DNA from 3 places in the Brevibacillus sp. FSL K6-0770 genome. Region 1 is predicted to be linked to each of the others. Evidence: riboswitches for the same ligand, from Rfam matches in the RefSeq annotation. Region 1 holds a riboswitch; each other region holds the start of a gene.

Evidence for each region. Region 1 has a riboswitch for thiamine pyrophosphate ahead of thiO (glycine oxidase ThiO). Riboswitches for the same ligand answer to the same signal wherever they lie in the genome.
Region 2: it holds a riboswitch for thiamine pyrophosphate, as region 1 does, so the genes downstream of both, thiC (phosphomethylpyrimidine synthase ThiC) here and thiO (glycine oxidase ThiO) in region 1, are expected to answer to the same signal.
Region 3: it holds a riboswitch for thiamine pyrophosphate, as region 1 does, so the genes downstream of both, thiS (sulfur carrier protein ThiS) here and thiO (glycine oxidase ThiO) in region 1, are expected to answer to the same signal.

The regions. Positions count from the first base shown of each region.
Region 1 covers NZ_JBBOBQ010000001.1:894,660-904,548, forward strand. Annotated here, with positions in the region: gene NST23_RS04545 (ABC transporter permease) at 1-1,116, opposite strand, end outside; gene NST23_RS04550 (ABC transporter ATP-binding protein) at 1,113-1,832, opposite strand; gene NST23_RS04555 (efflux RND transporter periplasmic adaptor subunit) at 1,873-3,150, opposite strand; partial or broken gene NST23_RS04560 (glucose-6-phosphate isomerase) at 3,352-4,701, shown strand; gene NST23_RS04565 (excisionase family DNA-binding protein) at 4,723-4,941, shown strand; TPP riboswitch at 5,006-5,122, shown strand; gene thiO (glycine oxidase ThiO) at 5,250-6,386, shown strand; gene NST23_RS04575 (hypothetical protein) at 6,465-7,409, shown strand; gene NST23_RS04580 (YugN family protein) at 7,554-7,952, shown strand; gene NST23_RS04585 (NAD kinase) at 8,138-8,935, shown strand; gene NST23_RS04590 (MOSC domain-containing protein) at 8,956-9,678, shown strand; gene NST23_RS04595 (YbaK/EbsC family protein) at 9,700-9,889, shown strand, end outside.
Region 2 covers NZ_JBBOBQ010000001.1:3,554,979-3,564,867, reverse strand. Annotated here, with positions in the region: gene NST23_RS16685 (ATP-dependent DNA ligase) at 1-170, opposite strand, end outside; gene NST23_RS16680 (DUF1904 family protein) at 604-933, shown strand; gene NST23_RS16675 (hypothetical protein) at 1,002-1,172, opposite strand; gene thiC (phosphomethylpyrimidine synthase ThiC) at 1,194-2,945, opposite strand; TPP riboswitch at 3,098-3,209, opposite strand; gene NST23_RS16665 (cation diffusion facilitator family transporter) at 3,460-4,341, shown strand; gene ku (non-homologous end joining protein Ku) at 4,384-5,337, opposite strand; gene NST23_RS16655 (hypothetical protein) at 5,562-5,705, opposite strand; gene rsmD (16S rRNA (guanine(966)-N(2))-methyltransferase RsmD) at 6,137-6,703, shown strand; gene coaD (pantetheine-phosphate adenylyltransferase) at 6,784-7,266, shown strand; gene ylbJ (sporulation integral membrane protein YlbJ) at 7,273-8,505, opposite strand; gene NST23_RS16635 (patatin-like phospholipase family protein) at 8,643-9,437, shown strand; gene NST23_RS16630 (SepM family pheromone-processing serine protease) at 9,434-9,889, shown strand, end outside.
Region 3 covers NZ_JBBOBQ010000001.1:2,810,502-2,820,390, forward strand. Annotated here, with positions in the region: gene NST23_RS13765 (hypothetical protein) at 61-360, opposite strand; gene NST23_RS13770 (helix-turn-helix transcriptional regulator) at 357-563, opposite strand; gene NST23_RS13775 (hypothetical protein) at 693-1,505, opposite strand; gene lepB (signal peptidase I) at 2,141-2,392, opposite strand; gene NST23_RS13785 (DUF6979 family protein) at 2,753-3,136, opposite strand; gene NST23_RS13790 (thioredoxin family protein) at 3,326-3,634, shown strand; gene NST23_RS13795 (LysM peptidoglycan-binding domain-containing protein) at 3,699-4,982, shown strand; gene NST23_RS13800 (hypothetical protein) at 5,274-5,501, shown strand; gene NST23_RS13805 (DUF2203 domain-containing protein) at 5,517-5,903, opposite strand; gene NST23_RS13810 (alanyl-tRNA editing protein) at 6,019-7,230, shown strand; gene kapB (sporulation phosphorelay system protein KapB) at 7,273-7,656, shown strand; TPP riboswitch at 7,698-7,808, shown strand; gene thiS (sulfur carrier protein ThiS) at 8,020-8,223, shown strand; gene NST23_RS13825 (thiazole synthase) at 8,229-8,999, shown strand; gene NST23_RS13830 (acetylornithine deacetylase) at 8,992-9,889, shown strand, end outside.

The DNA.
Region 1 (9,889 bases):
GATAGCGCTGGAGAAGCCAAACGCGATAAATACGCTGTTCCACGATAGCAGCGGTGGAAGGTTGGCAAAATGCGAGATCAAGGCGGCGATGCCAAGTCCGCACAGGACGCCGACCAATCCGCCGATCAGGCAGACGATGATGGATTCAATGAGAAACTGAATCAAAATATCGCTTCGCCGCGCCCCCAGCGCTTTGCGAATCCCGATTTCCCGCGTGCGCTCGGTGACGGAGACGAGCATGATGTTCATGACGCCGACCCCGCCGACTACGAGCGAGATCCCGGCGATGATGCTGAAAATCAAGGTGAGCGTGCCTGTCAGCTGATTGAACTGGTCAACCGATTCTTGCATGCTGCGAACCATGTAATGGTCGTTCTTTTGGTGTTTGCGCGTCAAATATTGCTTGGCCTGCTGCATGGCCGAGTTGACGGAAGCTTTGTCGACAGCCGTACCCATAAACGAATGGATCGACGGTTCTTCCAGCAGGGAGTTGTAATACTGGATGGGAACTACGGCGCCGAATGTTTCCTGGCCCATGTCAAACTTGAATTTTTCCTCTGAGTACGTGCCGATGACGACGAGGGAATTGTTTCCCCAGCGAACGCGCTGACCGATCGGATTCATTTGTCCGAACAGCTTCTCGCCAAGCTTGTCCTCCAGCACGACGACAGCGCGCTGTTCCTTGTCATCGGTATCGCTGAACAGGCGGCCTTTTGTTACTTTCATTCTTTTCTGGATGTTGAAATAATCCGCCGTGGTGGCGGTCAGGTTGGCCCGCTCTTCTTTTTTCGGCCCCTTCAACTCGATTGTCGTTCCGCTGTAAGGGACGATGTACTCGATTGCCGGACTGATTCTGCCCAGGACAGCAGCGTCATCGATAGTCAGGTCGTCGGATTCGATTTTTTCTTTTGTCTCCCAGTTAATGAAGACGTTGAAGGTGTTTTGCCCGAATTTTTCCATCTCGTCGTTGATTGCTTTTTGTCCGCCTTCCCCAAGCGCGGTAACGGCGATGACAGAAGTAATCCCGATGATGATGCCGAGCATGGTCAGGGCCGAGCGCATTTTGTTGGCCCAAATGCCCTCCAGTGCGGTGTAAAAGCTTTCCATAAAATTCACGTGACAATCACCTCGTCATTCGGGGTAGAGAAAACGCGTTCCTCTACCCGCTCATCGCGGATGATGATGCCGTCTTTGAACGTGACGATTCGCTCGGCGTGCTGGGCGATGTCCATCTCGTGCGTGACGAGAATAATCGTGACGCCTTGAGCGTGCAGTTCCTGAAAAATCGACATGATCTCGACACCGGAGCGACTATCGAGGTTTCCTGTCGGTTCGTCTGCCAAAAGGATGGCGGGACGGTTGACCAGCGCTCTGGCGATGGCGACGCGCTGCTTTTGACCCCCGGACAGTTGAGTAGGCTTGTGGTGCATGCGTTCGCCCAGCCCTACTCGTTTCAGCGCTTCTGTAGCCCTGTTGCGTCTTTCCGAACGGCTGACGTTGGCGTACATCATCGGCAACTCTACGTTGTGCAGGGAAGTGGAGCGGGCGAGCAGATTGAACGACTGAAACACAAAGCCGATTTTTTGATTGCGTACGTAGGCGAGCTGCTTGTCATTGAGGCTGCTTACCTCAATCCCGTCGAGAATGTAGCTTCCCGTGTCCGGGCGATCCAGACAGCCCAGCATGTTCATGAACGTCGATTTCCCTGATCCTGATGGTCCCATGATGGCGACGAACTCGCCTTGTTCCACCAGCAAGGATACACCTTTCAAAATAGGGAGGGTGCTATCGCCAGTCTTGTATGATTTCGTCAAGCCTTCTACCTGAAGCATTGTCGGCTGACCTCCTTTTTACGTGGAACACATTCAGTCGTTACATGCCCATTGGTGCGGGACCGCCGCTCATCGGCATGACAGGCGCTCCTTCACTCAGCGCTTCAACAGGTCCCAAAATGATTTGCTCGTCTCCGTTCAGACCTTGCTTGATGTGGGAGAACAGTTCATTTTCGGTGCCTGTGGCGACTTTCTGTTTCTTGGCGATTCCGTTCTCGGATATCCAGACGAAAGTGCTGCCGTCCGCTTCCTGCTGGATAGCTTCGATCGGAACTTGCAGAGCGTTATCGATTTTTTCCGCCAAGATGTTGATGTCCACGTGGAAGCCTGGCTTGAGCGCGCTCAAATCTCCTTGCGGCTTGAGGATGACTTTGACGCGGGTCTTCTCACTTTGGCCCGAACTGCTTTGGCTAGTGGTTGCGATCGGGGCGATTCGGGTGATCTGGGCATTCAGCATTTGTTTGCCCAGCGTAATGCCTTCGATGGTCGCCGTCTGTCCGAGCTTCAGCTTGCCGACATCCGATTCGTTGATGTCAGCTTGGATGAGCAAGTTGTCGAGATTAGCCAGTGTCAAAATTTCCGTGCCTTTGTTGACGTATTGGCCGTTGTCCGCCGCGACGCCAATAACGGTTCCGTTCGCAGGTGCGACGACAACGCTCTGGACGCGTTCTTTTTCCAGTTGAGTCCGTTCGACGGCCAGTTTGTTGATTTGTGCCTGCTGAGCGGCGATGTCTTCTTTGCGCGGCCCTTTTTGTTTCAGGGCGGACTGTTGTTTCGCCACATTGAGGGCGGACAGCGCGTTGTCCAAGATAGACTTCGCCTTGTCGACTTCCTGCTGAGTCGAAGCGCCCGAGGAGAACAATTGATTCATCCGGTCGTATTCTCGCTTGGCCGCATCGTACTCGCGCTGTGCCTGCGTGACCCGCTCGCGCTCCTGTGCTACTTCTTCCGGTTCTACGCCGATCTGGGCTTTGGCAAGATTGGCTTTTGCGACTTCCATCTGCGCTTCGAGATCAAGCAGTCTGCTGTCCACATCGGTCGTATCAATTTTGGCGATGATCTGGCCTTTTTTGACCTTGTCGCCTTCTTTGACGACGAACTCGCGCAACGTGCCGTTCACATTGGCGTACTGCTTCTGCTTGTCCTCCACGATGACGATTCCGGAGGTCAAGATTTTGCTTTCCAGAGCTGATTTGGTCGGTGTTCCGATGTTGACGGGCATGCCCATGGCTTGCTGAGAACCCATCATGTTGAGTCCAACGAACCCTGCCCCTAACAGGACGACAACGGAACCGATGATCCACCACCGTTTTTTCATTTTCATTTCCCCTTGTTGTTCTAAAAAGAAACCATTATTTCATTGCTCGAAGTAGTTTTACGGAAGGCATGGAAAAAGGTAACACTTTTGCCGAATCGTTCACGATTTGCTCACATTTTGCGATGTTTTGACGGAAAGTAACTTTCTCGCTTTTTGCGTGATAAGATAAGAAAATAGATGACGTTCCTTGGGAGGGGAGCCATGAACCAAGCGATTCGATTTGATTATTCCAATGCACGCGGCTTTGTGAGACAGCATGAATGGGAGCAGCTTGCGCCAGCAATCGGGCAGGCGCATGAAATGTTGCACAAAAGAACGGGTCCAGGCAGAGACTATCTTGGCTGGGTAGATTGGCCGAACAAATACGACCGCGTCGAGTATGAGCGGATTCGCCAGGCGGCGGCACGTATCCAGGCTGACTCAGATGTGCTTTTGGTAATTGGAATCGGGGGTTCATATTTAGGAGCGAAAGCTGTACTGGACGTATTGGGCCACAGCTTTTACAACTTGCTGCCGAAGTCGAAGCGGCGATCGCCGGAAATTTATTTTGTCGGCAACAATATCAGTCCGGTGTATATCTCTCATCTGATGGACGTGTTGGAAGGAAAAGACGTCTCCATCAACGTCATCTCCAAATCGGGCACGACGACAGAGCCTGCTATAGCTTTTCGGCTGTTGCGCAATTGGCTGGAAAACAAGTACGGCCGCGAGCAGGCGAAGAAGCGAATTTACATTACGACGGACAAAGCGCGGGGGGCCTTGAAAAAGCTTGCGGAAGATGAGGGCTACGAGAGCTTTGTCATTCCCGATGACATCGGCGGGCGTTTTTCTGTCCTGACAGCAGTCGGACTATTGCCGATCGCCGTGAGCGGCGCCGACATGGATGCCCTGATGAAAGGAGCGCAAGATGCGAGCGAGCGGTACATGGTCATGGATTTGGCCGAAAATCCGTGCTACCAGTATGCGGCGATTCGCAACGCCCTGTACCGCAAAGGCAAAACGGTGGAGCTTCTGGTCAGCTACGAGCCGCAGTTCCGGTTTTTCGCCGAATGGTGGAAACAGCTTTTCGGGGAGTCGGAAGGCAAGGATGGCAAAGGAATTTTTCCCGCCGCTGCCGAATTTTCCACAGACTTGCATTCCTTGGGGCAGTACATACAGGACGGCATGCGACACTTGTTCGAGACAGTGGTAACCGTAAACAAGCCAGCCATCGATGTCACGGTAGAAGAAGACCCGCTTGATGTGGACGGACTGAACTTTTTGTCCGGCAAGCGGATGGGATTTGTCAATAAAAAGGCTTTCGAAGGGACGGTGCTCGCCCACGTGGATGGCGGCGTGCCGAACCTGCTTGTCGAGATGCCAGAGGCGACGGCGTATCACCTCGGTGCCTTGATCTACTTTTTTGAAAAGGCGTGCGGAATCAGCGGCTATTTATTGGGCGTCAATCCGTTTGACCAGCCCGGGGTGGAGGCGTACAAGGCCAACATGTTCGCCCTTTTGGGCAAACCTGGATTCGAGCAGCAGAAAGCGGAATTGGAGGCAAGATTGCGCGATAACAAGACATATTTGACCGTGGAAGAGACAGCAGCGTACTTGGAGCTTCCGGAAACGTTTATTTTGGAAAAGATTCACCAGGGCAAGATTCGCGCTCTGCACGACGGCTACGAGTACGTCATCAACAAGGAACAGTTCAACCATCATATGGAAGAAATGCGCAAGCTCCGCGAGTTCGAGGAGGCAGCGCGCCATGAGACGGTTCCGGAGAGCTACGATGTAAAAGACGAGGATTGAGTGTATAGCATCTTGTCACTGGCGGCCAGGAGGACTATACTTGGTTGGTGAAATGAATATGTAAAGAAGCAACTTGGGGAGTCCTTCACGCGGGGCTGAGAGGATGGAAGCATACGACCGTCGACCCATTGCACCTGATCCGGATCATGCCGGCGCAGGGATACGGTTGCCGGCGAACAGCGCTTTTTTCTTTGGCTATACGGCGTATGAAGCCCACCTTTTCCTGCTTGGGAACGGGTGGGCTTTTTGTATGTTGCCCTGTTCAACTTGGATCAGGAGAGAGATCACAACAGCGAGGAGAGAAAAACGTGGGCGATTGTCTCATAGTGGGTGGAGGAGTTATCGGTTTAAGTCTGGCGTATGAATTGTCACGCAGAGGGATGGGCGTCACGTTGGTTGAGCAAGGAGAATGGGGCGGACAGGCGTCCTCGGCAGCAGCGGGCATGCTCGCGCCGTTGAAGGAGTTTACAGCGCCCGGTCCCATGCTCGATTTCGGCATGGCGTCTCTGGCTTATTATCCGCAGTGGGCGCAAGAGCTGGAGGAGTTTACCGGGGGCGATGTACAGCTCAGCCTGGAGGGGCTGCTCACGGTCGCGCTCGACGATGGCGAGCAAGCACAGTTGGCAGAGAAATTTCGCTGGCAAAAGGACGCGGGGCATAGCGTGCACTTTTTGACGGAAAGGCAGCAATTGGCGGAAGTGGAGCCGCTGTTGACAGACAAAGCGCAGGCAGCGATTTACTCCCCGTACGAGGGGCACATCAACAATCGCATGTTGCTTCGCGCTTTGGTGACAGCGTGCAAGCTGCAAGGAGTTGTGCTGCATTCCGGCTGTGTCGTGAGCGGCATCGCGGTAAAAGGCGGGAAAGTAGTTGGCGTGGACAGCTCGCTCGGGCCGTTGCGCGCCGCGCATACGGTGATCACTTCGGGAGCGTGGGCAGGTGTCATGCTGGACTTGCTGGGTGTGTCGGTTCCGGTGCGTCCGGTTCGCGGTCAGATTGCCGCTGTTTCCTCTGTCGGCATTCCGCTGCGCACCGTCATTTTTGGCACGACGGGATATGTGACGCCGAAAAAAGACGGCAAAATCGTGCTTGGCGCAACAGAAGACGAGAGCGGCTTTCAGCGCGAAGTGACGATGGCGGGGTTAGCCAGCATCCTGAACGGGGTCATGCCGTACGTTCCGGCCTTGCATTCAGCCGCTTTTCTGGAGGCGTGGGGCGGATTGCGGCCAGCTACGGCGGATGGCAAGCCATTGCTTGGGCCTGTACCTGGATGGGAAGGGCTGTCGATTGCCGGAGGGCACTTCCGCAACGGCATTTTGCTCTCGCCCGCCACAGCGAAGTGGATGACGGACTATCTGGAAAAAGGAGAGCGGGAGCAGCTCGCCCCGTTTTTGCCTGCGCGCTTCGTAACAGAAGAAAACGTCAGCGCACATAAAATGGGCTAGTCTTGCCTGCAAACCGGAACACCTCCCCATGGGCACATGTATATGGTAATAAAGAGCACCAGAAGGGGAGGAGTTTCCATGCAGGATGAAAAAAACCTGTACCAGGCTGACGTCCAGACGGTCAGTCTGATCAAGGATATGCGCGAAAATGTGCACAACATATGCAAAGAACACGTCGAGAAAAAAGTGCGCATTGAAGCGATAGACGGCCAGATTTTTGAAGGCGTGATCGTGGATTTTGACGATCAGAATGTATACGTTGAAGTGGACGACCCGGATGCGGAAGAAAACGACTATGAATATGAAATCGAAGAGGTAGCCAGCCGGAAATCGCCCGGCGACTGGGGAATGCATCAAGATTGGAATCCTTACGGAGGGTATCTCCCCTACGGCGGCTATCAGCCGTACGGCGATGTCAGTCCGTTTAGCAGCAGCAGCCAGCCAAATCGGCGACCTCCAGGGGGGCAAGTCAGTCCGTACGCCGATGACTGCTATCCTTACGCTCCGATGACTCCGTTTGGCAGTCCAGGTCAACCGTTTGGTCAGGTGAGTCCGTTTGGCAGCCCGGGTCAACCGTACGGTCAAATGGTTCCGTTTGGCAGTCCGGGTCAACCGTTTGGCCAAGTGAGTCCGTTCGGCAGCCCGAGTCAACCGTACGGCCAGATGAGACCATTTGGCAGTCCGAGCCAACCGTACGGCCAAGTGAGTCCGTTTGGCAGTCCGAGTCAGCCGTTTGGTCAAGTCAGCCCGTTCGGCAGCCCGAGTTTTCCGTACGGCCAGATGCAGCCGTTCCCGGACGGCAATCCATTTTTTAGTCCGTACGGCGGATTCAACCCGTACATGAGCCCTTATCCGCCTTTCCCGCCGCAGCCATGGTATCCGTTTCCGCCGCCACCACCGCCACCGCCAGTTCCTCCGGCTGCGGTTGTCGTGCCGAAAAGAAGGCGCCGTCGTCCTTGCCGCAGAGGCAAAAGAATCATTCCACTCGCTTTGTTTACATTGCTTACGATCGCCCTGCTCTAAAATCGGGAGCATGCAAGCCTCTTTGCCAGCGGATGATTGGCAGCGGGGCTTGTTGTGCGTTTGAAGAGCACGGCTGTGCGAGTACAACCTGCCCTTTTGTCGCACACTATCCATAAAATGTGACGAAGGCAGGAGGATTACCAGATGAAAAAAATACAGAGCAGTCTCCCCGGAACGAAGGCGACGTTTGGCTACTTTCGCGAGTCGCTTGAGCCGCATTTTACGCTGGCTAACTGGGACTATGAGCAAGGCTTTTTTGACCGGACGCTGGATGATCAAAACATGGTCTACCTTCGCTTGCCTGTAAAAGTTTTGCAAGGGGAGCTGGACAGCCCGGATGCGTGGCTGGAGCTTGGCGAGCCGTTTGTGTTGCGTCATGTGTACAACACAGGAGTGGAAGAAGATATCGGCTACTACGCGCCTGTCGCTTCGGCAGTGATGAACCAGTTTCAGCAGCCGATCGACAAGGATGCCGACATTGACCCGAGATGGATTCGCAAGGCGGAGGCAATCGTGAAAGAGCTGGAAAATCGCCTTGGATGACGGGTGGGCCTTGCATGAGGCCCGCTTTTTCTTTTCCGGGGGAATTTCGCGCGGGATCGTTCCAGGAAGAACGCTGGTAAAATCCATTTCGGTTTCCATGCATCTCCTTTTTTCATGTGGTATAGTGAGATCAACAAACAAGCGTACTTGACCGCTTCGAAGGATAAAAGTGAGGGCAGACCAGCATGAAGATTGCGACTGTACTGCGAAATGACGATTATACACGGGAAGTAGAGAATTTGCTCAAGGAAAAGCTGAAGGAGGCTGGCAGCTCGTATACTTTTGTGAATGGAACCGATGAGGAGCCGGATATGGTGCTCTCGATCGGCGGAGATGGAACACTGCTGGAAGCCGTTCACCAATACGGGATGGAGCCGGCCTACGTCGGGATTCATACAGGCCACCTCGGATTTTATGCAGACTGGCGGCCGGAGGAGCTGGACGAATTTGTCGACAGGTTGCTGCACGCCCAGCCGGCGATTTCGGAGTATCCGACCGTCCAATGCCGGATTGAAACCGCTGATGGCAAGCAATACGATAAATGGGCGCTGAATGAAGTTGTCTTGCGCAATGCGTCCTTGTCGACGCTGGTTGCTTGCGTCTACATTAACGGCGATGAGCTGGAGACGTTTCGCGGAGACGGCTTGATCGTCTCGTCGCCGTCAGGCAGCACGGCATACAACAAGGCTGTAGACGGGGCGATTGTGCATCCGTCGATTGAGGCCATTCAGCTTTCGGAGATCGCTTCGATCAACAACCAGGCATACCGGACGATCAACAGCTCGCTTGTTTTGCCCAAGCATCATGAAGTAGAGCTGATTGTCATGAACCCGGAGATCATGATCGGGCTGGACCGCGAACAAGGCGTGTGGACAGGCGTTCGTTCCATTACTTGCCGCGTGGGCCAGGGCAAAGTGAAATTCGCGCGCTACAAGCGCCTGACCTTTTGGGGCAGGGTACGCAACTCGTTTATCAAAGGCTAGATAGAGAGGGAGAGGGTTGCATGAAAAAGGTAGGAGCATTGCAAAGCATCTATCGCCATCCTGTAAAGGCAATGCGCGGGGAACTACTTACATCAACCGAGATCGATGCTTTTGGGCTGTACGGGGATCGCGTGTATCGCTTTTGGGATGATACACGGCCCGGAAAATTTTTGGGCGCAGACAAAGTTCCAGCTCTTATTGGCTATTCTGCAACCATGGAGGCAAAACAGAGCGAGGAAGAGTATCCGCAGGTGCGAGTCGTAGCGAGCGACGGCAGCGTTCACGAGTGGGGGGAATCGCTTTTTTCCCATGTAGCGGACACAGCCAAACGGCCCGTTACGCCTTTGCGCAGCATTCCTTCGGAGGGCAAGCAGGACTGGGAAGAACATATTTTGCTGGTGACAGACGCTTCCTTGCGCGAGATTGCCCGCCAGATCGGCAGCGAATGGGTTGACCCGAGACGCTTTCGCGGCAATCTGATCGTTGTGCTGGATGACGACGAGCCGTTTGCAGAAGATAAATGGATAGGAAAAAAATTGAAAATCAACGATGTTACGCTGCAAGTAACGATGCATTGCGTGCGTTGTGTGTACGTAAACATTGACCCGGATACGCTGCAGAGGACCCCGGAAGTATTGAAGGCATGCGTGAAGCGCCACGACAATCACTTCGGAGTATACGCTTCCGTGGTGGAGACAGGCACGGTATCCTGCGGTGACGATGTGTACGTGCTGGAAGAGTAGTGTGCAAGGAGGAGAGCAGCTATGCAAGAGACAAGCCCCTTGGAGAGAGTTCGCGCATTTGTCAAACGGTACGATCCGCAGCTGGAGCCGATTGTGTATGAACAGCCTCTTCCTACATCGGAAGCGGCCGCAGCAGCGTTGGGCAGCGAGGTAGGACAAATCGCCAAGTCGATCCTGTTTCGCTCCGGCGACCAGTTTGCGCTTTTTGTCG
Region 2 (9,889 bases), 2.7 Mb from region 1:
TATTGCCTCGTGCGATCATTCTTTTTGCGATTGATGAGCTGTGTCTTGTTGCCGTCGTGGTAGGTGAGCATTCTGACCCCGTCCCACTTCACCTGGGCAATCCAGTTGCTTCCGGCTGGTATCGTTTCGGTTTGGATCGGTTCAAAAGGGGTGATCGGTTCAAGTGGCATAGGGCCTCCGTAATTGCTTTGCTTGAAGTTCCGCTGGAGCGGTCGCTCGTATTCGTACAGTCCCACGATTGTTTGCGGTCTATGCAAAGAGTCTTGAACAGCAGTTGTGATCGAATTTTACGAAACTTCTTAGTTGATTAAGTATTGAATATAAGGTATACTAGAGAAAATTTCATATGAATCGACGTTCATATGAAGAGAGCATGAACAAGTATGGATGGGCTATATCCGCCGGATGGCTTGAAACCTCCTAATCGTGGTACGTCCACCACAGTGCGTAAGGGGAGAGTCGTTCTTTGGATATAGCCCTTTTTTTCATTGATCTAGAAATAGACTGTAGTTTATAATTACTATGGTAATGATTTTGAGGAACAGCCTGGACTTGCTTGCTGGAAGCTGGCGAGCCGCATGTTTACGGAAAGAAGGAATTGACTTGCCATTTCTTCGGTTTAAAGGTTTTGAAAAAGCAAAGCTGCAATCGGTTGCGCCCCTTATTATAGAAGAGTTTGCCCGCATCGCTGAAGTGAGCGAGGAAAAAGTCAAGCTGGAGCTTCTGCTGGTCGAGCAGTTGACGAACAGCCCGTTGTCTCTGGAAATCATGATGTTCCCGCGAGAACAGAACAAGCACGATGAGATTGCCAGCACGATGAATCGCATCTTGCAGAAGCAAGGCTTCGAGAACGTCCACCTCTTTTTTATCCTGCTGTCGCCAGAGCTGTACTATAAGGAAGGGTTGCCGCTACAGGTCAAGGCTTCCCGCTGAATCCGGCAGGCAAAAAAGGTCGAAATCCCATGACGAGGGATTCCGACCTTTTTTATGTCATACGTGCTCTAATAATAGAGGCTTTCTGTTTGCAAGCATTTGGAGCAGGTGCGCGCCAGCGACGTTTCGACGAACTCGTGCGCGCATTCTTTTTGCAAATGGAACAGCTGGCGTCTCAGACTTTCCAAATCCACCTCCAGGCGAGCGATTTCAGCGCGCAAACGCAAGGCTTCATTCAATGTCTTGCCACCTCCAGGCGTTTATTGGTACAACTGGCTTCCTTGCTCGCGGAACTCGCGGGCTTTTTCCTGCATGCCTGCCGCGATAGCCGCAGGCTCGTTTTGTTCCTGCTCCTGCGCTTGCTGACGGATGTCGTGCGAGATTTTCATGCTGCAAAATTTCGGGCCGCACATCGAGCAAAAGTGCGCAGACTTGGCTGCTTCCGCAGGCAGTGTCTCATCGTGATATTCGCGGGCGCGCTCAGGATCGAGAGACAGGTTGAATTGATCGTTCCAGCGAAATTCAAAGCGGGCTTTGGACAGCGCGTCGTCACGCTGTTTGGCTCGCGGATGTCCCTTGGCCAGGTCGGCTGCATGAGCGGCGATTTTGTAGGCGATCAGGCCGTTGCGCACATCTTCCTTGTTCGGCAGTCCCAGGTGCTCTTTGGGCGTCACGTAGCAGAGCATCGCTGTCCCGAACCAGCCAATCATCGCTGCGCCAATCGCAGAGGTAATGTGGTCGTAACCGGGAGCGATATCAGTGGTCAATGGCCCGAGCGTGTAAAAAGGAGCTTCGTGGCACATCTCCAGCTGTTTGTCCATGTTCTCGCGAATCAGGTGCATCGGAACGTGACCAGGCCCTTCAATCATCACCTGCACGTCGTGCTTCCAGGCGATTTTCGTCAGCTCCCCGAGTGTTTCCAGCTCGGCAAACTGCGCTTCGTCATTGGCATCCGCAATCGAGCCGGGGCGCAGACCGTCTCCAAGCGAGACGCTGATGTCGTACGCTTTGAGAATGTGGCAAATTTCTTCAAAGTGGGTGTACAAAAAGTTTTCTTCATGGTGGGCGAGACACCAAGCCGCCAAAATGGAGCCGCCACGCGAGACGATCCCGGTAACGCGTTTTGCCGTCAAAGGAATGTAGCGCAGCAGAACGCCAGCGTGGATGGTGAAGTAATCGACTCCTTGTTCCGCCTGTTCGATCAATGTATCCCGATACACTTCCCAGGTCAGATCTTCCGCTTTGCCATTGACCTTTTCCAGCGCCTGGTAAATCGGTACGGTACCGATTGGCACGGGGCTGTTGCGGATGATCCATTCACGGGTCGTATGAATGTGCTTTCCGGTCGACAAATCCATGATCGTATCGGCGCCCCAGCGCACGGACCAAATCATTTTCTCCACTTCTTCTTCCATCGAGGAGCTTACGGCCGACGTGCCGATATTGGCGTTGACTTTGACGTGAAAATTCCGCCCGATAATCATCGGCTCCGCTTCCGGGTGATTGATGTTGGCCGGAATAATCGCGCGCCCGGCAGCTACTTCGGCTCTGACAAATTCGGGGGTCACTCCTTCGCGAATCGCGATGTATTCCATCTCTGGCGTAATGATCTGCTGGCGGGCGTAGTGAAGCTGGGTGACATTTTTTCCTGGCAAAGCGCGTTTGGGCCGATAGCCTTCGCGCGGAAAAGCTGGCATCGTCACCGCTTTTTCGCTGCTTCTGATTCCGTCGTCGACAAGTTGTGGCTCCCGGCCGACATAGCTTTCCGTATCGCCGCGTTCCTCGATCCACGCTTTGCGCACTAGCGGCAAGCCTTTTTCGATGTCCGCGACATATCCGTCAGCGGTGTATTCGCCGCTCGTGTCGTAGACGCGCAAAGGCGGATTGGGGGTAGGGCCGAACAACCCTTCGCTTGCTTGAAGGGTGATTTCGCGCATCGGCACGCGGATGTCAGGGCGACTGCCGACCTCGTATACTTTGCGGCTTCCGGGAAAAGATGAAATGGATGACATGAAAAAACCTCCTTGGCGTGGTTGCACGAAGCGCGAACCTTGTAGGGAGGCGAAAGAGGCCCGTCGCGAAAAAAACGCCGCATGGGAGCATGCGACGCCAGACGCGAGAGTAGAGAAGCAACGGGTATTTTGCAAAAAGATACACGTCACTTGTCGTGTCATATGGACATTCCTCCGCTGGCATTACCCAGTTCAGGTTCAACGGTCGATGGCACAGTACCATCCTCTCAGCCTGGTGATTTCCAAGCTCCCGTGCTTGTTTGTAGTTGTGATTGCAAGATTAGGATACCGGAGAACGCCCATCGTTGGCAAGAAAAAGTTTCCAACAAAAATTGCCACAGGGCAACACATTTTCCCCCCCTCTATACTCATGAATCGGACTAAAACTGTTTCTGTAGACCCACACGAATCGCGTCTGTTACGATGTAATTCGATCAAAAAGAAACTGCTTTATGACGCTTCGTTCTTGTCTTTTGAGCGAACGGAGTGATTGAGATTTTTGAGGTGATGGGGTGTGGATGTATATTCGGATCTGAAGCAAGGGGAACGGGGCGCGTGGGTCAGTATTATTGCCTATATCTTTTGCTCGGCGTTAAAAATAGGAGTTGCTGTGCTGACGGGATCGGAAGCGTTGATGGCAGATGGCTTGAACAACTCGACAGACGTGGTGGCATCGATTGCGGTCCTGATCGGCCTGCGCATTGCCCGCAAGCCGCCTGACCACGATCACCCGTACGGCCATTTTCGCGCGGAGACGATTTCGGCCTTGGTCGCGTCATTCATCATGCTGTTTGTCGGCTTGCAAGTCGTGACGGAAGCGGTTCCTTCGCTGTTTGATCAAAAAACGACGGCACCGGATTTGCTCGCAGGCTGGACGGCATTGGCGACAGCAGCGATCATGCTGGGCGTGTACCGCTACAACCGTCAGCTCGCTTTGCGAACAAACAGTCAGGCGTTGCTGGCTGCGGCCGCAGACAATCGCTCGGACGCCTTCGTCAGCATCGGGACGTTTGTGGGCGTTGCGGGGGCGCAGTTCCAGCTTTACTGGCTTGACCCGCTGGCTGCGTTGGTAGTCGGAGTCATCATCCTGAAAACAGCGTGGGATATTTTCCGGGAAGCGACCCATCGCTTGACTGACGGCTTTGACGTAGAAGAGTTGGGGGAACTGAAAGAGACGATCTCGTCCATCGCCGGAGTAAAAGATATTAGCGATATTAAAGCGCGTTACCACGGCAGCAGCGTGCTGGTTGACGTCGTGATCCATGTGGAGCCGCACCTTAATGTGGTAGAAAGCCACACCATCACCGAACACATCGAAGAACGCATGAGACGTGTGCACAAAATCAATACCGTTCATATTCATATCGAGCCAGAGCAGCAACTGGTCGAAAAATAAGCAAAAAACCTGTCCGTATCGGGCAGGTTTTTTTGCATGGCGTTACACGGGAGTCGCTTTTTTGCGACGCAGCTTTTTGGTTGTGGTCATCGCCTCGCTTTGCGCTGGCATTTGCTTGGGAGCTGCTGCGGTCGGCTCTGCGGGAGTTGCGCGCTTGCGGCTTGGCTTCGGTTTCGCTGCTGCTGGCGTAGGCTCAGGCTCGATTTTTACCGGACCAGGCGAAGTGCCTGCGGTAGAAGCGAGACTTTCCTTCAACGCTTGCATCAGGTCGATGACATTCGTCCGAGCGACGGTCGGTGCCGTGGCAATCTCCTGGCCTTCCAGCTTTTTCTCGATCATTTTTTGCAGCTCGCTGCGGTATTCATCGGTGTATTTGGCTGGGTCAAACGGAACGGTCATATTGCCGATCAGCTCGGTTGCCATTTTCAGCTCGTTTTCCGCCAAGGGGATGGTCGCCTCTGGCAAGGCAGGCACTTGATTGACTGGCCGTACTTCGTCAGGATAAAAAATCGTTTCCAGCATCATGCAATGCTCATACAGCCGAATGACGGCGAGACTTTGCCGATTGCGCATCGTCACCTGGGCAATCGCGATTTTTCCGGTTTGGCCCATCGCGGCGCGAAGCAGGGCGTACGCTTTTTCTCCTGTGTCCTGAGGAGACAGAAAGTAGCTTTTGTCAAAGTAAACCGGATCGATCTCCGACAAGTCCACAAAATCGAGAATCTCAATAGCTCGGCGGGTTTCGGGGGTGATCGCCTCCAGGTCCTCGTCGTTGATCATGACGAAGTGGCCTTTTTCATACTCGTAGCCGCGAACGATCTCGCTGGCGTCCACTTCCCGCTGACAATGCGGGCACATTTTCGTGTATTTGATGGGGGTGTTGCATTCCTTGTGCAGCTGGCGGAAGCGAATATCCCGTTCTTCTGTCGCCGTAAACATGCGAACCGGGATGTTGACCAGGCCGAAGCTGATTGATCCTTTCCAGACGGTGTGCATACGATTCCTCCCGATTCGGTAGTGGCATAAGGCTGGGGCTGGATGCTGCTACGAGGTAAGTGATGAGATGGGTGCGGCCGTTTTGCTTATTGTTTGTAGGCAGCCAGACGAAGCCGCGAGGGAAATGCAGGCGGGAAACATTGACACAGACGAGCTTGCTTTCCATTCCATGAAAAAACCAGCCGATCGCATGGGACGGCTGGTTGCGTTCTTTTTGCCCGATTTTACTGCCCGTGTTTGACGATGTCGGACTGGTCCGCCCGCGATTGCATTTCGCGTGCCGCTTCGCTGCCAATGCCTGTACGATCCGCGATGGACTGGGCTTTGGCTGCTTTCAGCTTTTGCTCGGACGGTTGTTTTGCTGCCATGTCAATTCCCCCTTTTGGAACATGTGCAAGTAGTATGCGCATGCCGGGAACAAAAAAATACCCCCTCGTCAAATGACGATGGGGCAGCTGTTCAACTCCTCCCGCGAAGGGAGCGATGGCACGGAATGCTCCTATCAGACACGCCGCGCGCCTAAGTGAACTGCCTTTCAATTATGGGAGAGGAGAAACCGGAGGAAGAGCTTATGGGGAAACGTAAGTCTTCTCCGCGGTTGTCAGCGACACCGTTGCGTCGCTATCCATCATGTTTTCCAAACTTTGCGTCTCGTATACCTGAAGCCGGCATAAATTTTCCAGTTGCCAATTTTACGGGGGTAGGCAGTTGTGATAGTATGATATCAGCCTGAAGGCAGAACGGCCTTGGTACAGGCGGCATTTATCTTCTACAAACTTCTTTGAACAGGTGAACAATTATGCGCGTCATCGCAGGAGAACACAGAGGTAGAAAACTTGCGGCCGTCCCTGGAAGCGGAACGCGTCCGACGACCGACAAAGTGAAAGAATCGATTTTCAACATGATCGGCCCGTACTTTGATGGGGGCTGGGCATTGGATTTGTATGCCGGCACAGGCAGCTTGGGCATTGAGGCGTTAAGCAGGGGAGCGGACAAAGCTGTCTTCGTCGAGCGCGATGCCAAAGCGTTTTCTGTCGTCAAGCAAAATGTCAGCGCCTGCCGCCTTGATGCATACGCAGAAATGTACCGCATGGATGCGGATCGAGCCATCCGGCAATTGGCAAAGCGGGAGCAGCCGTTTGATCTCGTTTTTTTGGACCCGCCGTATGCGAAGCAAAACATCGTGGAAGAAATCACTCAGCTACAACAGCTTGGTCTGCTCGCAGCAGGTGCCTGGATCGTCGCCGAACACGACAGCAAGGACTCGTTTCCCGCTGCCATCGGCGATTGCGTCAAAGATCGCGAGGCTACGTACGGCGAGACAGCGGTCACTTTGTACTATTACGAGCCGCAGCAAGAAGCATAGGAACGCCTCGCTTTTTGCGGTCGCATTCCATTTCATGAAAAACGTCGAGACGTTTTTCACAGAAAAAAGGGGGAGGCAACATGGCGATTGCCGTTTGCTCGGGAAGCTTTGATCCGGTTACATATGGACACCTCGACATTATCAGTCGGGGGGCAAAAGTGTTTGACAAAGTCATCGTGGCAGTTCTGATCAACTCCAAAAAAAATTCCCTGTTCAGCGTAGAGGAGCGCGTCGAGATGCTTCGTCAGGCGACAGCGGACATGAGCAATGTGGAGATCGACTCTTTTGACGGCTTGCTGATCGATTACATGAACAAGCGCGGAGCCAAAGTGATCATTCGCGGTCTTCGCGCTGTGTCCGACTTCGAGTACGAAATGCAGGTTGCTTCCATCAACAAAAAGCTCGACGATCAGATCGAGACCTTTTTCATGATGACCAACAATCAGTATTCGTATCTCAGCTCCAGCATCGTAAAAGAAGTGGCAAGGTACAAGGCAAGTGTCGCCGATCTGGTGCCGCCAGCGATTGAAGAAGCGCTCAAGCGCAAATTGGCCAGCGAGTAACCGAGTTTACCTCGGCTTGCTGCTGCGAAAGTAACGGGTGAGCAAGCTGATGCCGAAAAGCAGAACAGCCACCCCTGCCGCGAGCGTGCCAGAAAAAGCGATCGTCTCCCACCAGCTTGTAACGGGGATTCCGGAAGTGGTCGGCACGAAGACGGGAACGCTTTTTTCCAAAAACCAGTTGCTCGCTTTGACCAGCGGCTGCCAGAAAACAAAGGTCAAAATGGCAGCCAATAAAGCGTGGAGAGCACGCGCAATCAAATAAGGCGCTACCCGGATGTCTGTTTCGCTGAGAATGCTGGCGACTTGCGCATGGACGCTCAGTCCGCCCCAGGACAGTATGGCGCTGGCGATCGCAGCTTTCCAGACCATGGATACGGCATCGGGAACGACACTGGCTGCCTGCGCGCCCAACGTGACTTCAAACAGCCCGGCGACGATGGCTTTGGAAAAGGCGGGAGGAAAGCCAAAGGGACCGAGGAAAATAGCGAGAAACGTACTGATCAATTGGGTCAGGTGAATCGCTTGAAACAACTGAATCAACACAGAGAACACGATGATAAAGCCACCGATCATGAGCAAGGTGTTGAGCGCTGACTGCACGGCATCCCCCATGAGTTTGCCAAACGGCCGACCGTCGCGGATTCGCGCCCGGTGCATGGCTTGCAGCGCGCGGAGCGGGAGGGGCAAATTCGTTTTTTCCAAAGGCTTGGTTATGGCAGCAAACGGCGCGTGGAAACGGTAAATCAGCCCCATGATGACTGCCGACAAATAGTGGGTCAAGGCGAGGACGACTCCCATTTGCTCGCTGTGGAAAAAGCCGATTGCCACCGCGCCCATGACAAACAGCGGATCTCCCGTCGTCGTAAAAGATACGAGCCGTTCCCCTTCCGCTTTGGAGATATTGCTCTGCTGGCGCAAGCGGGTAGTCAGCTTGGCTGCCACCGGATATCCCGATGAAAAGCCCATGGCGAGCACAAATCCGCCTGTTCCCGGAACATTGAACAAAGGGCGCATCAACGGTTCCAACAGCACGCCAACAAAGTGAACGACTCCGAGTCCCATCAATATTTCCGAGAGGACGATAAACGGGAGCGTGGACGGGAATACGACCTCCCACCAGATTTTGAGTCCACGGACGGCGGCTTCAAAAGAAATTTGCGAGTAAATGACAAGGGTCAAGACGAGCGCGACTGTCGAGAGGGCAAGCAACAAGGTGAAAAACGGTGAGTGGCGTGACATGGAATCCTCCTGTGTCGACGAAAAGATCATAGTACATGTCTACGTGACAGGCTGATGATCTATGCGTGAGGCTTGTATCTTTCAAGTGTGAAAGGAACAGGGAATGGTCACATAGGCTGTTTACAGGAGGTGTTTGCATGACGGCGAAGCGAAAGCCAACCGTGGGGGTAGCGCTAGGCTCAGGCGGGGCCCGCGGTTTTGCGCATATTGGTGTCTTGAAAGCATTCGAGGCGCAAGGAATCGAGATCGACATGCTTGCGGGCAGCAGTATGGGGAGTTTGATTGCGGCGGTGTATGCAAACGGAATCGAGCCGCACATGATGGCGAAGCTCGCGCTCAATCTGAAGCGCAAGCACTGGCTTGATCTGACCGTACCGAGCATGGGGTTTGTCGCGGGAGAGAAAATCAAGCAGTTGATCAAGCTGCTCACTCACGGGAAGCGGATGGAAGAACTGGGCAAGCCTTTGGCGATTGTGGCGACTGACATCGAATCCGGCGAACGGGTTGTATTCCGCGATGGGCCGATTGATCAGGCAGTCAGGGCGAGCATTTCCATTCCAGGCATATTTGTCCCGGAAAAGGTTGGCGGGCGTCTGCTGGTCGATGGCGGTGTCATTGACCGCGTGCCTGTGACGGTGCTGAAAGACATGGGAGCGGATATCGTCATTGCAGTCGATGTGGCCCAGGTCGATACGCCAATGAAGGTGAACAGCATCTTCGACGTCATTGCCCAGACGATTGATGTGATGGAACGGGAAATTCTCCGCCACAGGATCATTGCTGCGGATATCGTAATCCGCCCGGATGTTGGACATTATAGCAGTATTGCCTACTCTGGCGTGGAGGAAATCATCGAACTCGGGGAACGCGAGGGTGCAGCACAAGCAGAGCGCATCCAGCAACTGATTGCGAACTGGGAGGAAAACGGATGAACGAGGACCAACTTTATAGACAAACGCGCAGATCGCGAGGAGCCAGAGGCTTTAGCTGGGTTTTGGCCTTGATTGTGATTGTGGCTGGACTGTCTTTTTTTATCCCGACCAATTACTATGTGACAAGGCCAGGCTCGGCTATCGCGCTAGGCCCGATGATCGACGTAGAAGGCGGCAAAAAGGACGAAACAGGCGCGTTCATGCTTACGACTGTGCGCATGGGTGAGGCGAATCTCGCTTGGTACGTCTACGCGAACATGTCGCCTGATGCCGAACTGATGCCGAAAGAGCTGGTGGTCAGCAAAGGGGAGGACAACGAAGACTTCGTCCGCCGCGAGCAAGCCGTGATGGACAATTCGCAAAAGATCGCCGAAGCGGTCGCTTTTCGCCTGGCTGGCTACGATGTCAAGATCGAAAAAGAAGGCGTCTGGGTCATGGGCACAATCGAAGGA
Region 3 (9,889 bases), 1.9 Mb from region 1:
TCCCTCTTGTTCAAGCGGCGGGTTTTGTCGCGGATAGGCAATGCCCAAGTGTTCGCCTGTTCAATATTTCGTCTGGTAATAAAAGATGAAGCAGCACCAGCTGCCTAACTGCACCAGTATGATCATCGCGAGGACAAAAGCAAGCGAGACGCCCGGATTCAGAATGGCAACGGCAAACAGAACGTAGACGGCTGCCAGCGTGATGATCCACGAGGACGATTTTGCCTTCGTGCGGATCAGGTGGTGGCGTTCGTCCAATCCACGCCTTTTCCCGGCCAGTTTGTTGCCCCAATAAAGACCGGATAAGCCGATGATCAGCCCGCCAAGCAAACCGAACAAACCGAAATAGGTATCGATCATATATTCTCATCTCCTTCAAAAATAAACAGCTCTTCAATGATGCAGCCGAATACTTGTGCCAGCTTATGCGCGAGGATCAAGGAAGCGTTGTATTTTCCATTTTCCAAAGAAATGATCGTTTGTCGTGAAACACCCACCTTTTCCGATAACGCATCTTGTGACCAGCCTTGCTCCAGACGTCTTTCACGAACGCGATTTTTCATCATACACCACCTGTAAAGCTAACTTTACGTAAAGTGTACTTTACAGGTGGTGGTGTGTCAAGTTAGCTTTACATGGAGTGGGAGCGGCTTTGCACCCAAACGTCAGCTTGCTTGACTGCTCGATGCTTTTTAGCAAAAAAATGACCTGCGCCATGAGCAAGGCAGGTCATTTCTTGCGCGTATGATCGATGTCAAGGCGATGATATACCCAATCATTGGCGAGACGCCGTATCCGATGATCGGTACAGGAAAATTGCCGAAAAGCGCTGTCAGGAAAAGCACAGCAAAATGCACGCCGAGCGCGATGGAAACGATTTTGGCATGCGCAGAATGCAGCAACAGAAAAGGGGCAATCAGTGCGAAATTGGAAAGGACTTCGACAAGCAGCCAAACCATTCCCATGTCAACAACCAGGTACAAAATTTTTTCGACATAGGGAACAGGCAATAGGTGATCGAGATTGATCCACGATATAACTGCGAAAATAAAGAGCAGGCCCACAGAGACAAAACGAAGGATGCTTCGATCTGCTCGACTCCATAAAAGAATAGCCATGGAGACAGTGAAGGCAGTAAGTTGCGAGGCATCTGGTTGCAAAAACAACAGCAAGGACGTTGCTGCCGTCAGCAGAAAGGAAAACCACCAGTTTTCGGCTTTCAATAGTCGCCATAATTGCATAATGAAAAAGGGGATGACGATGCTGGCCACATGAAAACGCAAAGGGCCGAGCGCAATCCAGCGGTGCACATTGTCGATGCCGCTGTCCCAGAAGGTTAGCAGCAGGAAAAGAAAGAGCACTGCGGTCGTGAGGATAATGTTCCGCGATCGATTTGCATGAGGGTGTCTGTTTCTGGCAAGGATGAGTGCGGATACGCTCCCGCCAATGATGAATACGACTATATTTTGCAGCCATATCGAGGGCGGGACTTCATGCACGCTCATCGCCAAAGCACCAACGAAGGTGGCGGGTAGTAAAACGAGCAATGGCAGGAAAAATAGCAGTCTGAATTTCAGTAGGCTCTCTCCCTTTTGTCAATTCTGCGATGAAAATTTGAAAAGCGAATGTATGCTTACTTGTAGCACAATACCATCATCTGGATATCGCGCGGTAGAGGAATCGGGGGAAGGGAGAGAAGGCATACAGTAAAGTTTTTGTTTACATAATATTCATTATGTCAAAATGATTTTGCCAGGAAGAGACGCCGATTCAGACACATATTACACATTTTTCCATATAGCGGGTAAATAATCGCAATCGCATGTCAAATCTCCCAAAAGAAAGGGTGCTTTTTCAGCACCCGGGTGGCATTTCTATCGAAGCAGCGGCAAATATCCAGTTCCCTGGTAAGCGAGAGCACTGCCGCAAATCGACATGATCATCACAGCGGTAAAAATCATCGCAACAACCTTTTTCACAAAGATCACCTCCTTTTGACAGGAATAGAAGAGTGAAACAAGCACTCTACTAAAAAGTCGTAAAAGAGAGGGAAAAAGTCACCAATTTATGTAAAAAAATTATGTTAATTCCATTTATTTTTTCAAAGAGGCATATAAGCCCAATGAACCAATGCCTGAAATCAGCGCTTTTCTGCGAGTTTTTTGGCTGCTTTCCCGATCACTTGTGCAATGGGTACAGGTCCAACAGAGCGGCTGTCATAGCTGTTCAAGCGATTATCTCCCATCACAAAGGCGGCATCGTTTGGAATCGTGATCGGGCCAAAATCATCTGTAAACGGGATGTTGTCTTCGTGGACAGTCTTTTTGCCCGATGACAAATACGGCTCATCAACCAGCAGGAAAAGCGATAAGAAAAGAGTGATGCTTTTCATGAGAGCCACCTTATGTTTTTCCTCCATCATACTTATAGATGAGATGCCCCAAAAGTACCTTACCCCAGGTTTTGGGCAAGAACGGCGATGGACAGAATCATGCTGATTACGCAACTTTGCTCCGGATAGGAAGTCTAATAGAGGAAAGAGGAGGGAAATCATGGAAGCAGTGAGCTTGAACCAAGTGGAACTCATCTCGGCAATCGGTGACGTTTCTTTTCCGATCGTTATTACCCTAATCGCGATCCCGATTATCGTGAGCAAATTGCGGAACAGATAAATGGCACCTGACGGGGTGCTTTTTCTTTTGCAAGGAGAGGGGGATTCTCTTGATCATAGGAAGAAGAGGCGCGCGTTTTTCTAGCGATCGATATAGCCATGATTCCACAGCGAGAGGACAACATCCATCTGATTGTTGTGGCTTTTCGGAATGTGAAGCGCTTTCCACAACTGGGTTGGTTTTGGTGAAAGAGAAGGGTTTTTCTTTAGCCATTCAACTGCTTGAAGGGCGTAAGCTTTGTTGTCCACTGAGGTTGTGTAACTTCCAGGCTCAATGCCACGAACGAATCCCTCTTCACAAAGTCCGAAAAATGCACTTTTCGGGCAACCCTTTTTCTGACTAGCTGTACCTGCTCCAAACATATGGATAGACGCTCTCTCCCAAGCTTCCAGTGGACTACTGGCTTCTTGGGATTCAACCAGCTTCATGGTCATAAGTGCTGTATCTCCGTATTTTCCCATCATAAAAAACCTCCCGTCTTTACTAACAGCTAGGATGAGCTGCTTCATTACGGACATTGTAAGCAAGAAACGAACCACGATCAATCCTTCTCGCAGAATAATAGATATGAGCTTTCCTCCCCCCATCCATTGACAAAAAAGCCGCGACCTGCCTAGCATAAAGAATCCGAGAAAAAAGGAGACTCCCGCACCATGCAAGACATAGACACAAGCACGCTCGCCCGTTTGTGCCAGGAAAAAGCGGTCTTGGCGCTGTTTGTTTACACACCGATGTGCGGCACTTGCAAGCTGGCGGAGCGGATGCTTTCCGTCATCAGCGCAGCGCGGCCCGAGCTTCCGTTGTACCAGCTCAATATTAATCTGGCTCCGGCATTGGCGGAGCAGTTGCAAATTACCAGCGTTCCCGCATTGTTTGTGTTTCGCGGCGGGGCGGTCGAAAGCAGGCATTATGCCTTGCACTCTGTCGGCTATTTGTACGATGTGCTGAAAACACTCGTCTAGACAAACACCTATCCCCTTCGCCTTGAATAAAAGAAAGAGAGACATTTTGCGAAGGGGGAGGCTCATGCAAATCCATGTAGTGGAAGAAGGACAGACACTGACCGGGATTGCCTCGACGTACGGGACGACTGCCGAGGCGATTGCGAAAGCAAATGAGCTGCCCGATCCAGGCAAGCTTGTCGTGGGACAGGCGATGGTGATTCCGATTGTTGGCAGTTACTACTGGGTCAGGCAGGGAGACACCTTGTACACGATCGGGCAGCGTTATCAGATCAGTGCCGCCGAGCTGGCCCGCGTTAACGGGATATCGCAATACCGCCCGCTGCAAATCGGGCAACGCCTGTACATTCCACCCCGCCCGCGCCGAGCGGCCGATTTCAATGCGTATGTGGAGCCGCGCCAGACAGTGCCGCCCGCATTGGAAGCCGATGTGCGCACCGCTGCACCGCATTTGACCTATTTGGCGCCGTTCAGCTTCCGGATCAAACGGGATGGCACGTTGGCCCGTCCGACGTTGAACGACTTCCCGGCTATTGCCAAAGAAAACCAGGTCGTCTTGATGCTCGTCGTCACGAACCTGGAGGGCGGGCAGTTCAGCACGGAACTGGGCAGTCTTGTTTTGAACAACCAGGAGCTGCAAAACAAGCTGCTGGACAACATTTTTGCCACAGCGCGCGAGCTGGGCATGGGAGACATCCACTTTGACATGGAGGCGCTTCCTGCCCAGGATCGGGAGGCGTACATCCGGTTTTTGCGCCGCGCACGCGATCGCGCACATGCTCAGGGGATGATGGTTTCCGTCGCTTTGGCGCCAAAGACGAGTGCAGAGCAGCAGGGCAGATGGTATAGTGCGCACGACTATCGGGCGATTGGGGAAATTGCCGATTTCGTCGTGATCATGACGTACGAATGGGGCTACAGCGGCGGACCGCCGATGGCCGTGTCTCCGATTGGCCCGGTGCGGCGCGTTCTCCAGTACGCCATAACGGAAATGCCGGCGGAGAAGATTTTAATGGGACAAAATTTGTACGGCTACGACTGGACGCTGCCTTTCCAGCAAGGGACGACGGCAAAAGCGTTAAGTCCGCAGGCTGCCATCGCGCTGGCGGCGCAGCAAAACGCCGTCATTCGCTACGACTACCGCGCGCAAGCCCCGTTTTTCACTTATATGGATGAAGAAGGCAGGCAGCATGAGGTTTGGTTCGAGGATGCCCGATCTATCCAGGCCAAATTTGACCTCGTCAAACAACTGGGGCTGCGCGGAGTCAGCTACTGGAAGCTCGGTTTGCCGTTTCCGCAGAACTGGCTCCTGATCGAAAGCAACTTCCGTGTCCGCAAGCGGGCGTAGGTGAAAGCGGCTGTCCCAAAAGCGCAGACTAGCTAACGTCAAACAAACAATCGGAACCGTGGATGTATCCACGTTTTTGAAAGACAAAAAGGGCGTCTCTCAGTCGGAAATCGGCTTTTGGGACAGCCCCTTTTTATTGACAAAACGAGATGCAGGGCAGCCGGGGGCAGACGCGCTCAGACGCAGCGGCACAGGACATGCGCCAGCTGGCACTTGTGGCGGCGCGGATACGTTTTCGAAAGGGGATGATCGTGGTATGATGGGAGTAAATACCGGAAAAGGAGAGAAACCATGGGAGAATGCAAACTGGATCACAGCAAAGAGGATGTGCAAAAAAAGCTCGCCGAGCAAGCCTCCTATTTGTCGGAACAGCGGGTCGGACAATTTCAGAGCATGCTTGCAGGCGAGCTTGACCAGGAGCGTTTGAACGAGCTGTTTCACCTGTTGAAAAAATACGACTTGGCAAGCCCCGAGGAACGGCTCGTCCGCGAACAGCAGATGGATCGGCTGTTTGGCTAAAGGAAAAGGCGGCCGTTACACGATCGGCTTGCGGCCCATGAAGCCATCGTGCAAGCCGTGATAGTGCGTGATCGATTCCTCGCCTTCGCGCCAGCACAGCAGCACTTCCTCTCCGTCGATCATCGCTGGAAAGTCAAACAGACCGATATCGATGTCTTTGACCTGGATTCCTTTGGAGATTAATTGGGTGACGTGCATTTTCGCTTCCAATTCGAGAAACTCAAGCTGGCATTCCAGGGAAAAGATCGCCCCTTCATCGAGGGGCTGCTGTTTTTTGAGCTGCTCGCGTTTTTGATACAGTTCATAGAAAGAGCGCTTCGATTTTTGCAAAAAGGATAGCTCTTCGCGTACATATGGCAACAATTCGTTTGCTTCTGCAAGCGTAAACATTTTTTTGTTCAAGGATAACCCCTCCTCGATCTGTATGGTACCAGTATACTAAGAACCCCTGGCGGGAGAAAACGGCCGGAATGCGAAAAAAGCAGTTGTCTTTTCCTTCCGGCGGCAAGGAGCAAACATGGAAGACAGACTTTATTACCAGGATGCGTATACGAGAACGTTTGCGGCACACGTACAAAAGCGCGGCCAGGAAGCAGATGGCACGCCATATGTCGTGTTGAGCCAGACGGCTTTTTACCCGACGGGAGGCGGACAGCCCTCCGATCTCGGCAGCTTGAACGAATGCCGGGTCGTGGATGTGGAGGAAGTAGACGGCGAAGTGCGCCATCGGCTGGAAGCGCCCCTTCCGGAAGAGTGCACGGAAGTAACGGGACAAATCGACTGGGATCGCCGCTTTGATCACATGCAGCAGCATGCCGGGCAGCACATTTTGTCCGCTGCGTTTCTGGAAGTCGCCCAGGCGGAGACGGTTGCGTTTCACTTGGGAAAAGAGCGCGTGACCATCGACGTGCGACTGGATGAGCTGACGGCTGATGTATGGGAAGCTGTCGAGCAGCGAGCCAATCAGGTTGTGCTGGAAAATCATCCGATCATCGCCCGTTTTGTGGACGACGAGGAGCTTGCCAGCTTGCCGTTGAAAAAGCAGCCGACCGTGACAGAAAACGTCCGGGTCGTCATCATCCCCGAATACGATTACAATCCATGCGGGGGAACCCATCCAGCGCGCACGGGTGAGGTGGGCGCCATCAAAATTCTCGGCTGGGAGCGCCATCGCGGGAACATCCGCCTGGAATTTATTTGCGGTTTGCGCGCTTTGCGGGATTACACGCGCAAGCAGGCGACTGTCCGCGAACTGGCCAAGCTGCTCGTCACGAGCGAGGCCGAGCTGATCGTCCAGGCGGAGCGTGTTTTGTCCGAGCGCGATTCGCTAAAAGCCAAGCTCGCCGAAGTGGAAAAACAATTGCTTGAGGTCGAGGTGCGAAAACAGCTCGCCACGGCTGAGCGGGAGGGTGGCGCGCGCGTGATCGCCCGTGTGTTCCCGGACAAATCAATCCAGCAATTGCAGCAGTTTGCCCAGTTGATGGTCGCGGAAGCTCCAGATGCCGTCTGCCTGCTCGCGGCTGCAACAGACGACAAAACCCAGCTTGTGTTTGCACGCGGGCAAGAAGTCAATGTCGCCGTGAATCAGCTGATCAAAGACACCTTGCCATTGATTGCCGGAAAAGGCGGCGGCAACCCGGCGATGGCCCAAGGCGGCGGACAGTCCGAGCCGCATGCTGACGAAGTAATTGCCCACGCGCGCAAGCTGCTTGCCCAGCTGCTGGCTTAATACGACGCGCAACCATAACGACAATGCAAGGAGGAGTCTATCATGTTCTGGAATCCCGGAGACAAAGTCCGCGTCAAACAGCGGACAGGAGAATACATCGCCGAAGTGCTGGAAATTCACGATACAAAACTTTTGGTCAAAGTGCTGGCGGTGACGAAGTACCCGCAACAGGGCGATCTGCACACTTCCTATGAAGTAGACGTGCCGCTGTTCCACCAGCGTCCAGCGCTTTCTTATCTGGAAAAATTCATGGCCCCGGTGTCGGCAGTGATGCGTTACAACGGCGAGGTGCCCGAGTACAAAGAATCTGTGCGCATCGCCATGGAGAGCGAGATGGACAAGCTGAGAAAAATGGCGGCTTGGGCACAGCGCTGCCTGACGGAACTGGAAGCAATGCACAAGGAAACCTTTACAAACCCGAAATAGAGTGGTACTGTAATACTCGAACGTAAGACAATTGCATAGGTTTACTACCAAACGGGGGCCGAGCGTCGTTGGCTGAGATTGTAACGAGTGTGTTACTGACCGTTGAACCTGACCTGGGTCATGCCAGCGGAGGAAGAGGTATATGAATCGATTTCACTAGGGCGGTCGTTTGCGAGATTTTTCGCAGAGGATGCGCACCAGTTGATGAGATCAACTCAACCATCCCACGGCGGATGGTTTTTTTATTCCATCTGTCCGTTTGGATACGTATACGGCTTCCACCGTTTGACTGGAGTGACTTCCGGCAGGCGAGGGAAGCCGTTTTTTGTCCCTCGGCAAGTGCCACCAAGAAGGAGGAATACAATGGTTGTTGTGCTGAATGGAAAAACAGCAGAGCTTTCGGCCGAAATCAATACGGTTCGCGCTTTGCTCGCTTCGTATTCCCTGCAAGAGAAAATCGTGGTCGTGGAGCGCAACGGAGAAATTATCGACCGCTCCCTGTATGAACAAACGCCGATTGCCGATGGAGACCGCATCGAAATCGTTCATTTTGTCGGAGGAGGATGATCATCATGGATACTTTGAAAATTGGACCTTACGAGTTTCGCTCCCGCTTGTTGCTCGGAACTGGAAAATTCGCAGACTTGGAAACGCAAGGGAAAGCGGTGGAAGTGTCGGAAGCGGAAATTTTGACGTTCGCCATTCGCCGACTGAATTTGGAAAATCCGCAAGAACCGAACTTTTTGGAACAGCTCGATCTGAAAAAATTCACTCTGCTGCCAAATACAGCAGGAGCCTATACAGCCGAGGAAGCGGTGCGCATCGCCCGCCTGGCGAAAGCGTCCGGCTTGTGCGACATGATCAAGGTAGAGGTCATCGGTGACCCGAAAACATTGCTGCCTGATCCGATCGGCACATTGGAAGCGTCGAAAATTTTGGTCGAGGAAGGCTTCATCGTGTTGACTTACACGAACGACGATCCGATTCTCGCCAAGCGCTTGCAGGATGTAGGCGTTCATGCCGTCATGCCAGGAGCGTCGCCGATCGGTTCCGGCCAGGGAATCGTCAACGAAAACAATCTGCGCTTCATCATCGAGGACGCCAAAGTGCCGATCATCGTCGATGCGGGAATCGGTTCTCCGGCAGATTGCGCGAAAGCAATGGAGCTGGGCGCAGACGGTGTCTTGTTGAATACGGCTGTTGCTCTCGCGGACAATCCGGTTTTGATGGCAGAAGCGATGAAGCTGGGCGTGGAAGCGGGACGCAAAGGCTTTTTGGCAGGACGCATCCCGAAAAAACGTTACGCGCAAGCGAGCAGCCCGGTGGAAGGGATGATTGAGTAGCGTGGATCGTCTGACAGAAGCGGTAGAGTCGATCGCCAATCGCAAGGACGAGCTGTTCGCCCTGTTGGCAAAGCTCGTTTCCCAGCCGACCGTCAGTCCGCCTGCGCGAAACAGCGACGAGGCGCAATCCGTCATCGCAAGCCAGCTTGCAGACATGGGCTTTGCGGTGGATCGCTTCCAGGTTTACCCCGGCGACGACAACGTGGTAGGTCGTCTTTCGGGCCGTGATTCGGCGCGGGCAAACAGCCTGATTGTCAATGGGCATATCGATGTGGCCGAGGTTGGAGACGAAACGGGCTGGACGTATCCGCCCTTTTCGCTGACGCTCGGCGCAGACGGTCGCTTGTACGGACGCGGGGTCGCGGACATGAAGGGCGGGCTCGCTGCGAGTTTGTTCGCCATCCAAATGCTTCGCGAGCATGGCGTCGAGCTGGCAGGCGATCTGCTGTTCCAATCCGTGATTGGAGAGGAAGCCGGAGAGGCGGGGACGCTCGTTGCCATTGAACGCGGCTACCAGGCTGACTACGCAGTCGTCGTCGACACGAGCAACTTGCATATGCAAGGGCAGGGTGGCGTCATCACTGGCTGGATTACGATTGAAAGCCCGACTACGCTGCACGACGGCATGCGGGCACAGACGATCCATGCCGGAGGACGAGTGCGCGGAGCTTCTGCGATTGAGAAAATGATGAAGGTAATCTCGGCTCTGCAAGAGCTGGAGCGCGACTGGGCTGTGATGAAAGCGTATCCCGGTTTTCCTGCCGGCAGCAACACCATCAACCCGGCCGTCATCGAAGGAGGCCGACACGCGGCCTTTATCGCCGACCGTTGCGCCTTGTGGATTACGGTTCACTTTTATCCGAACGAATCATACGAGCAAATGATTGGCG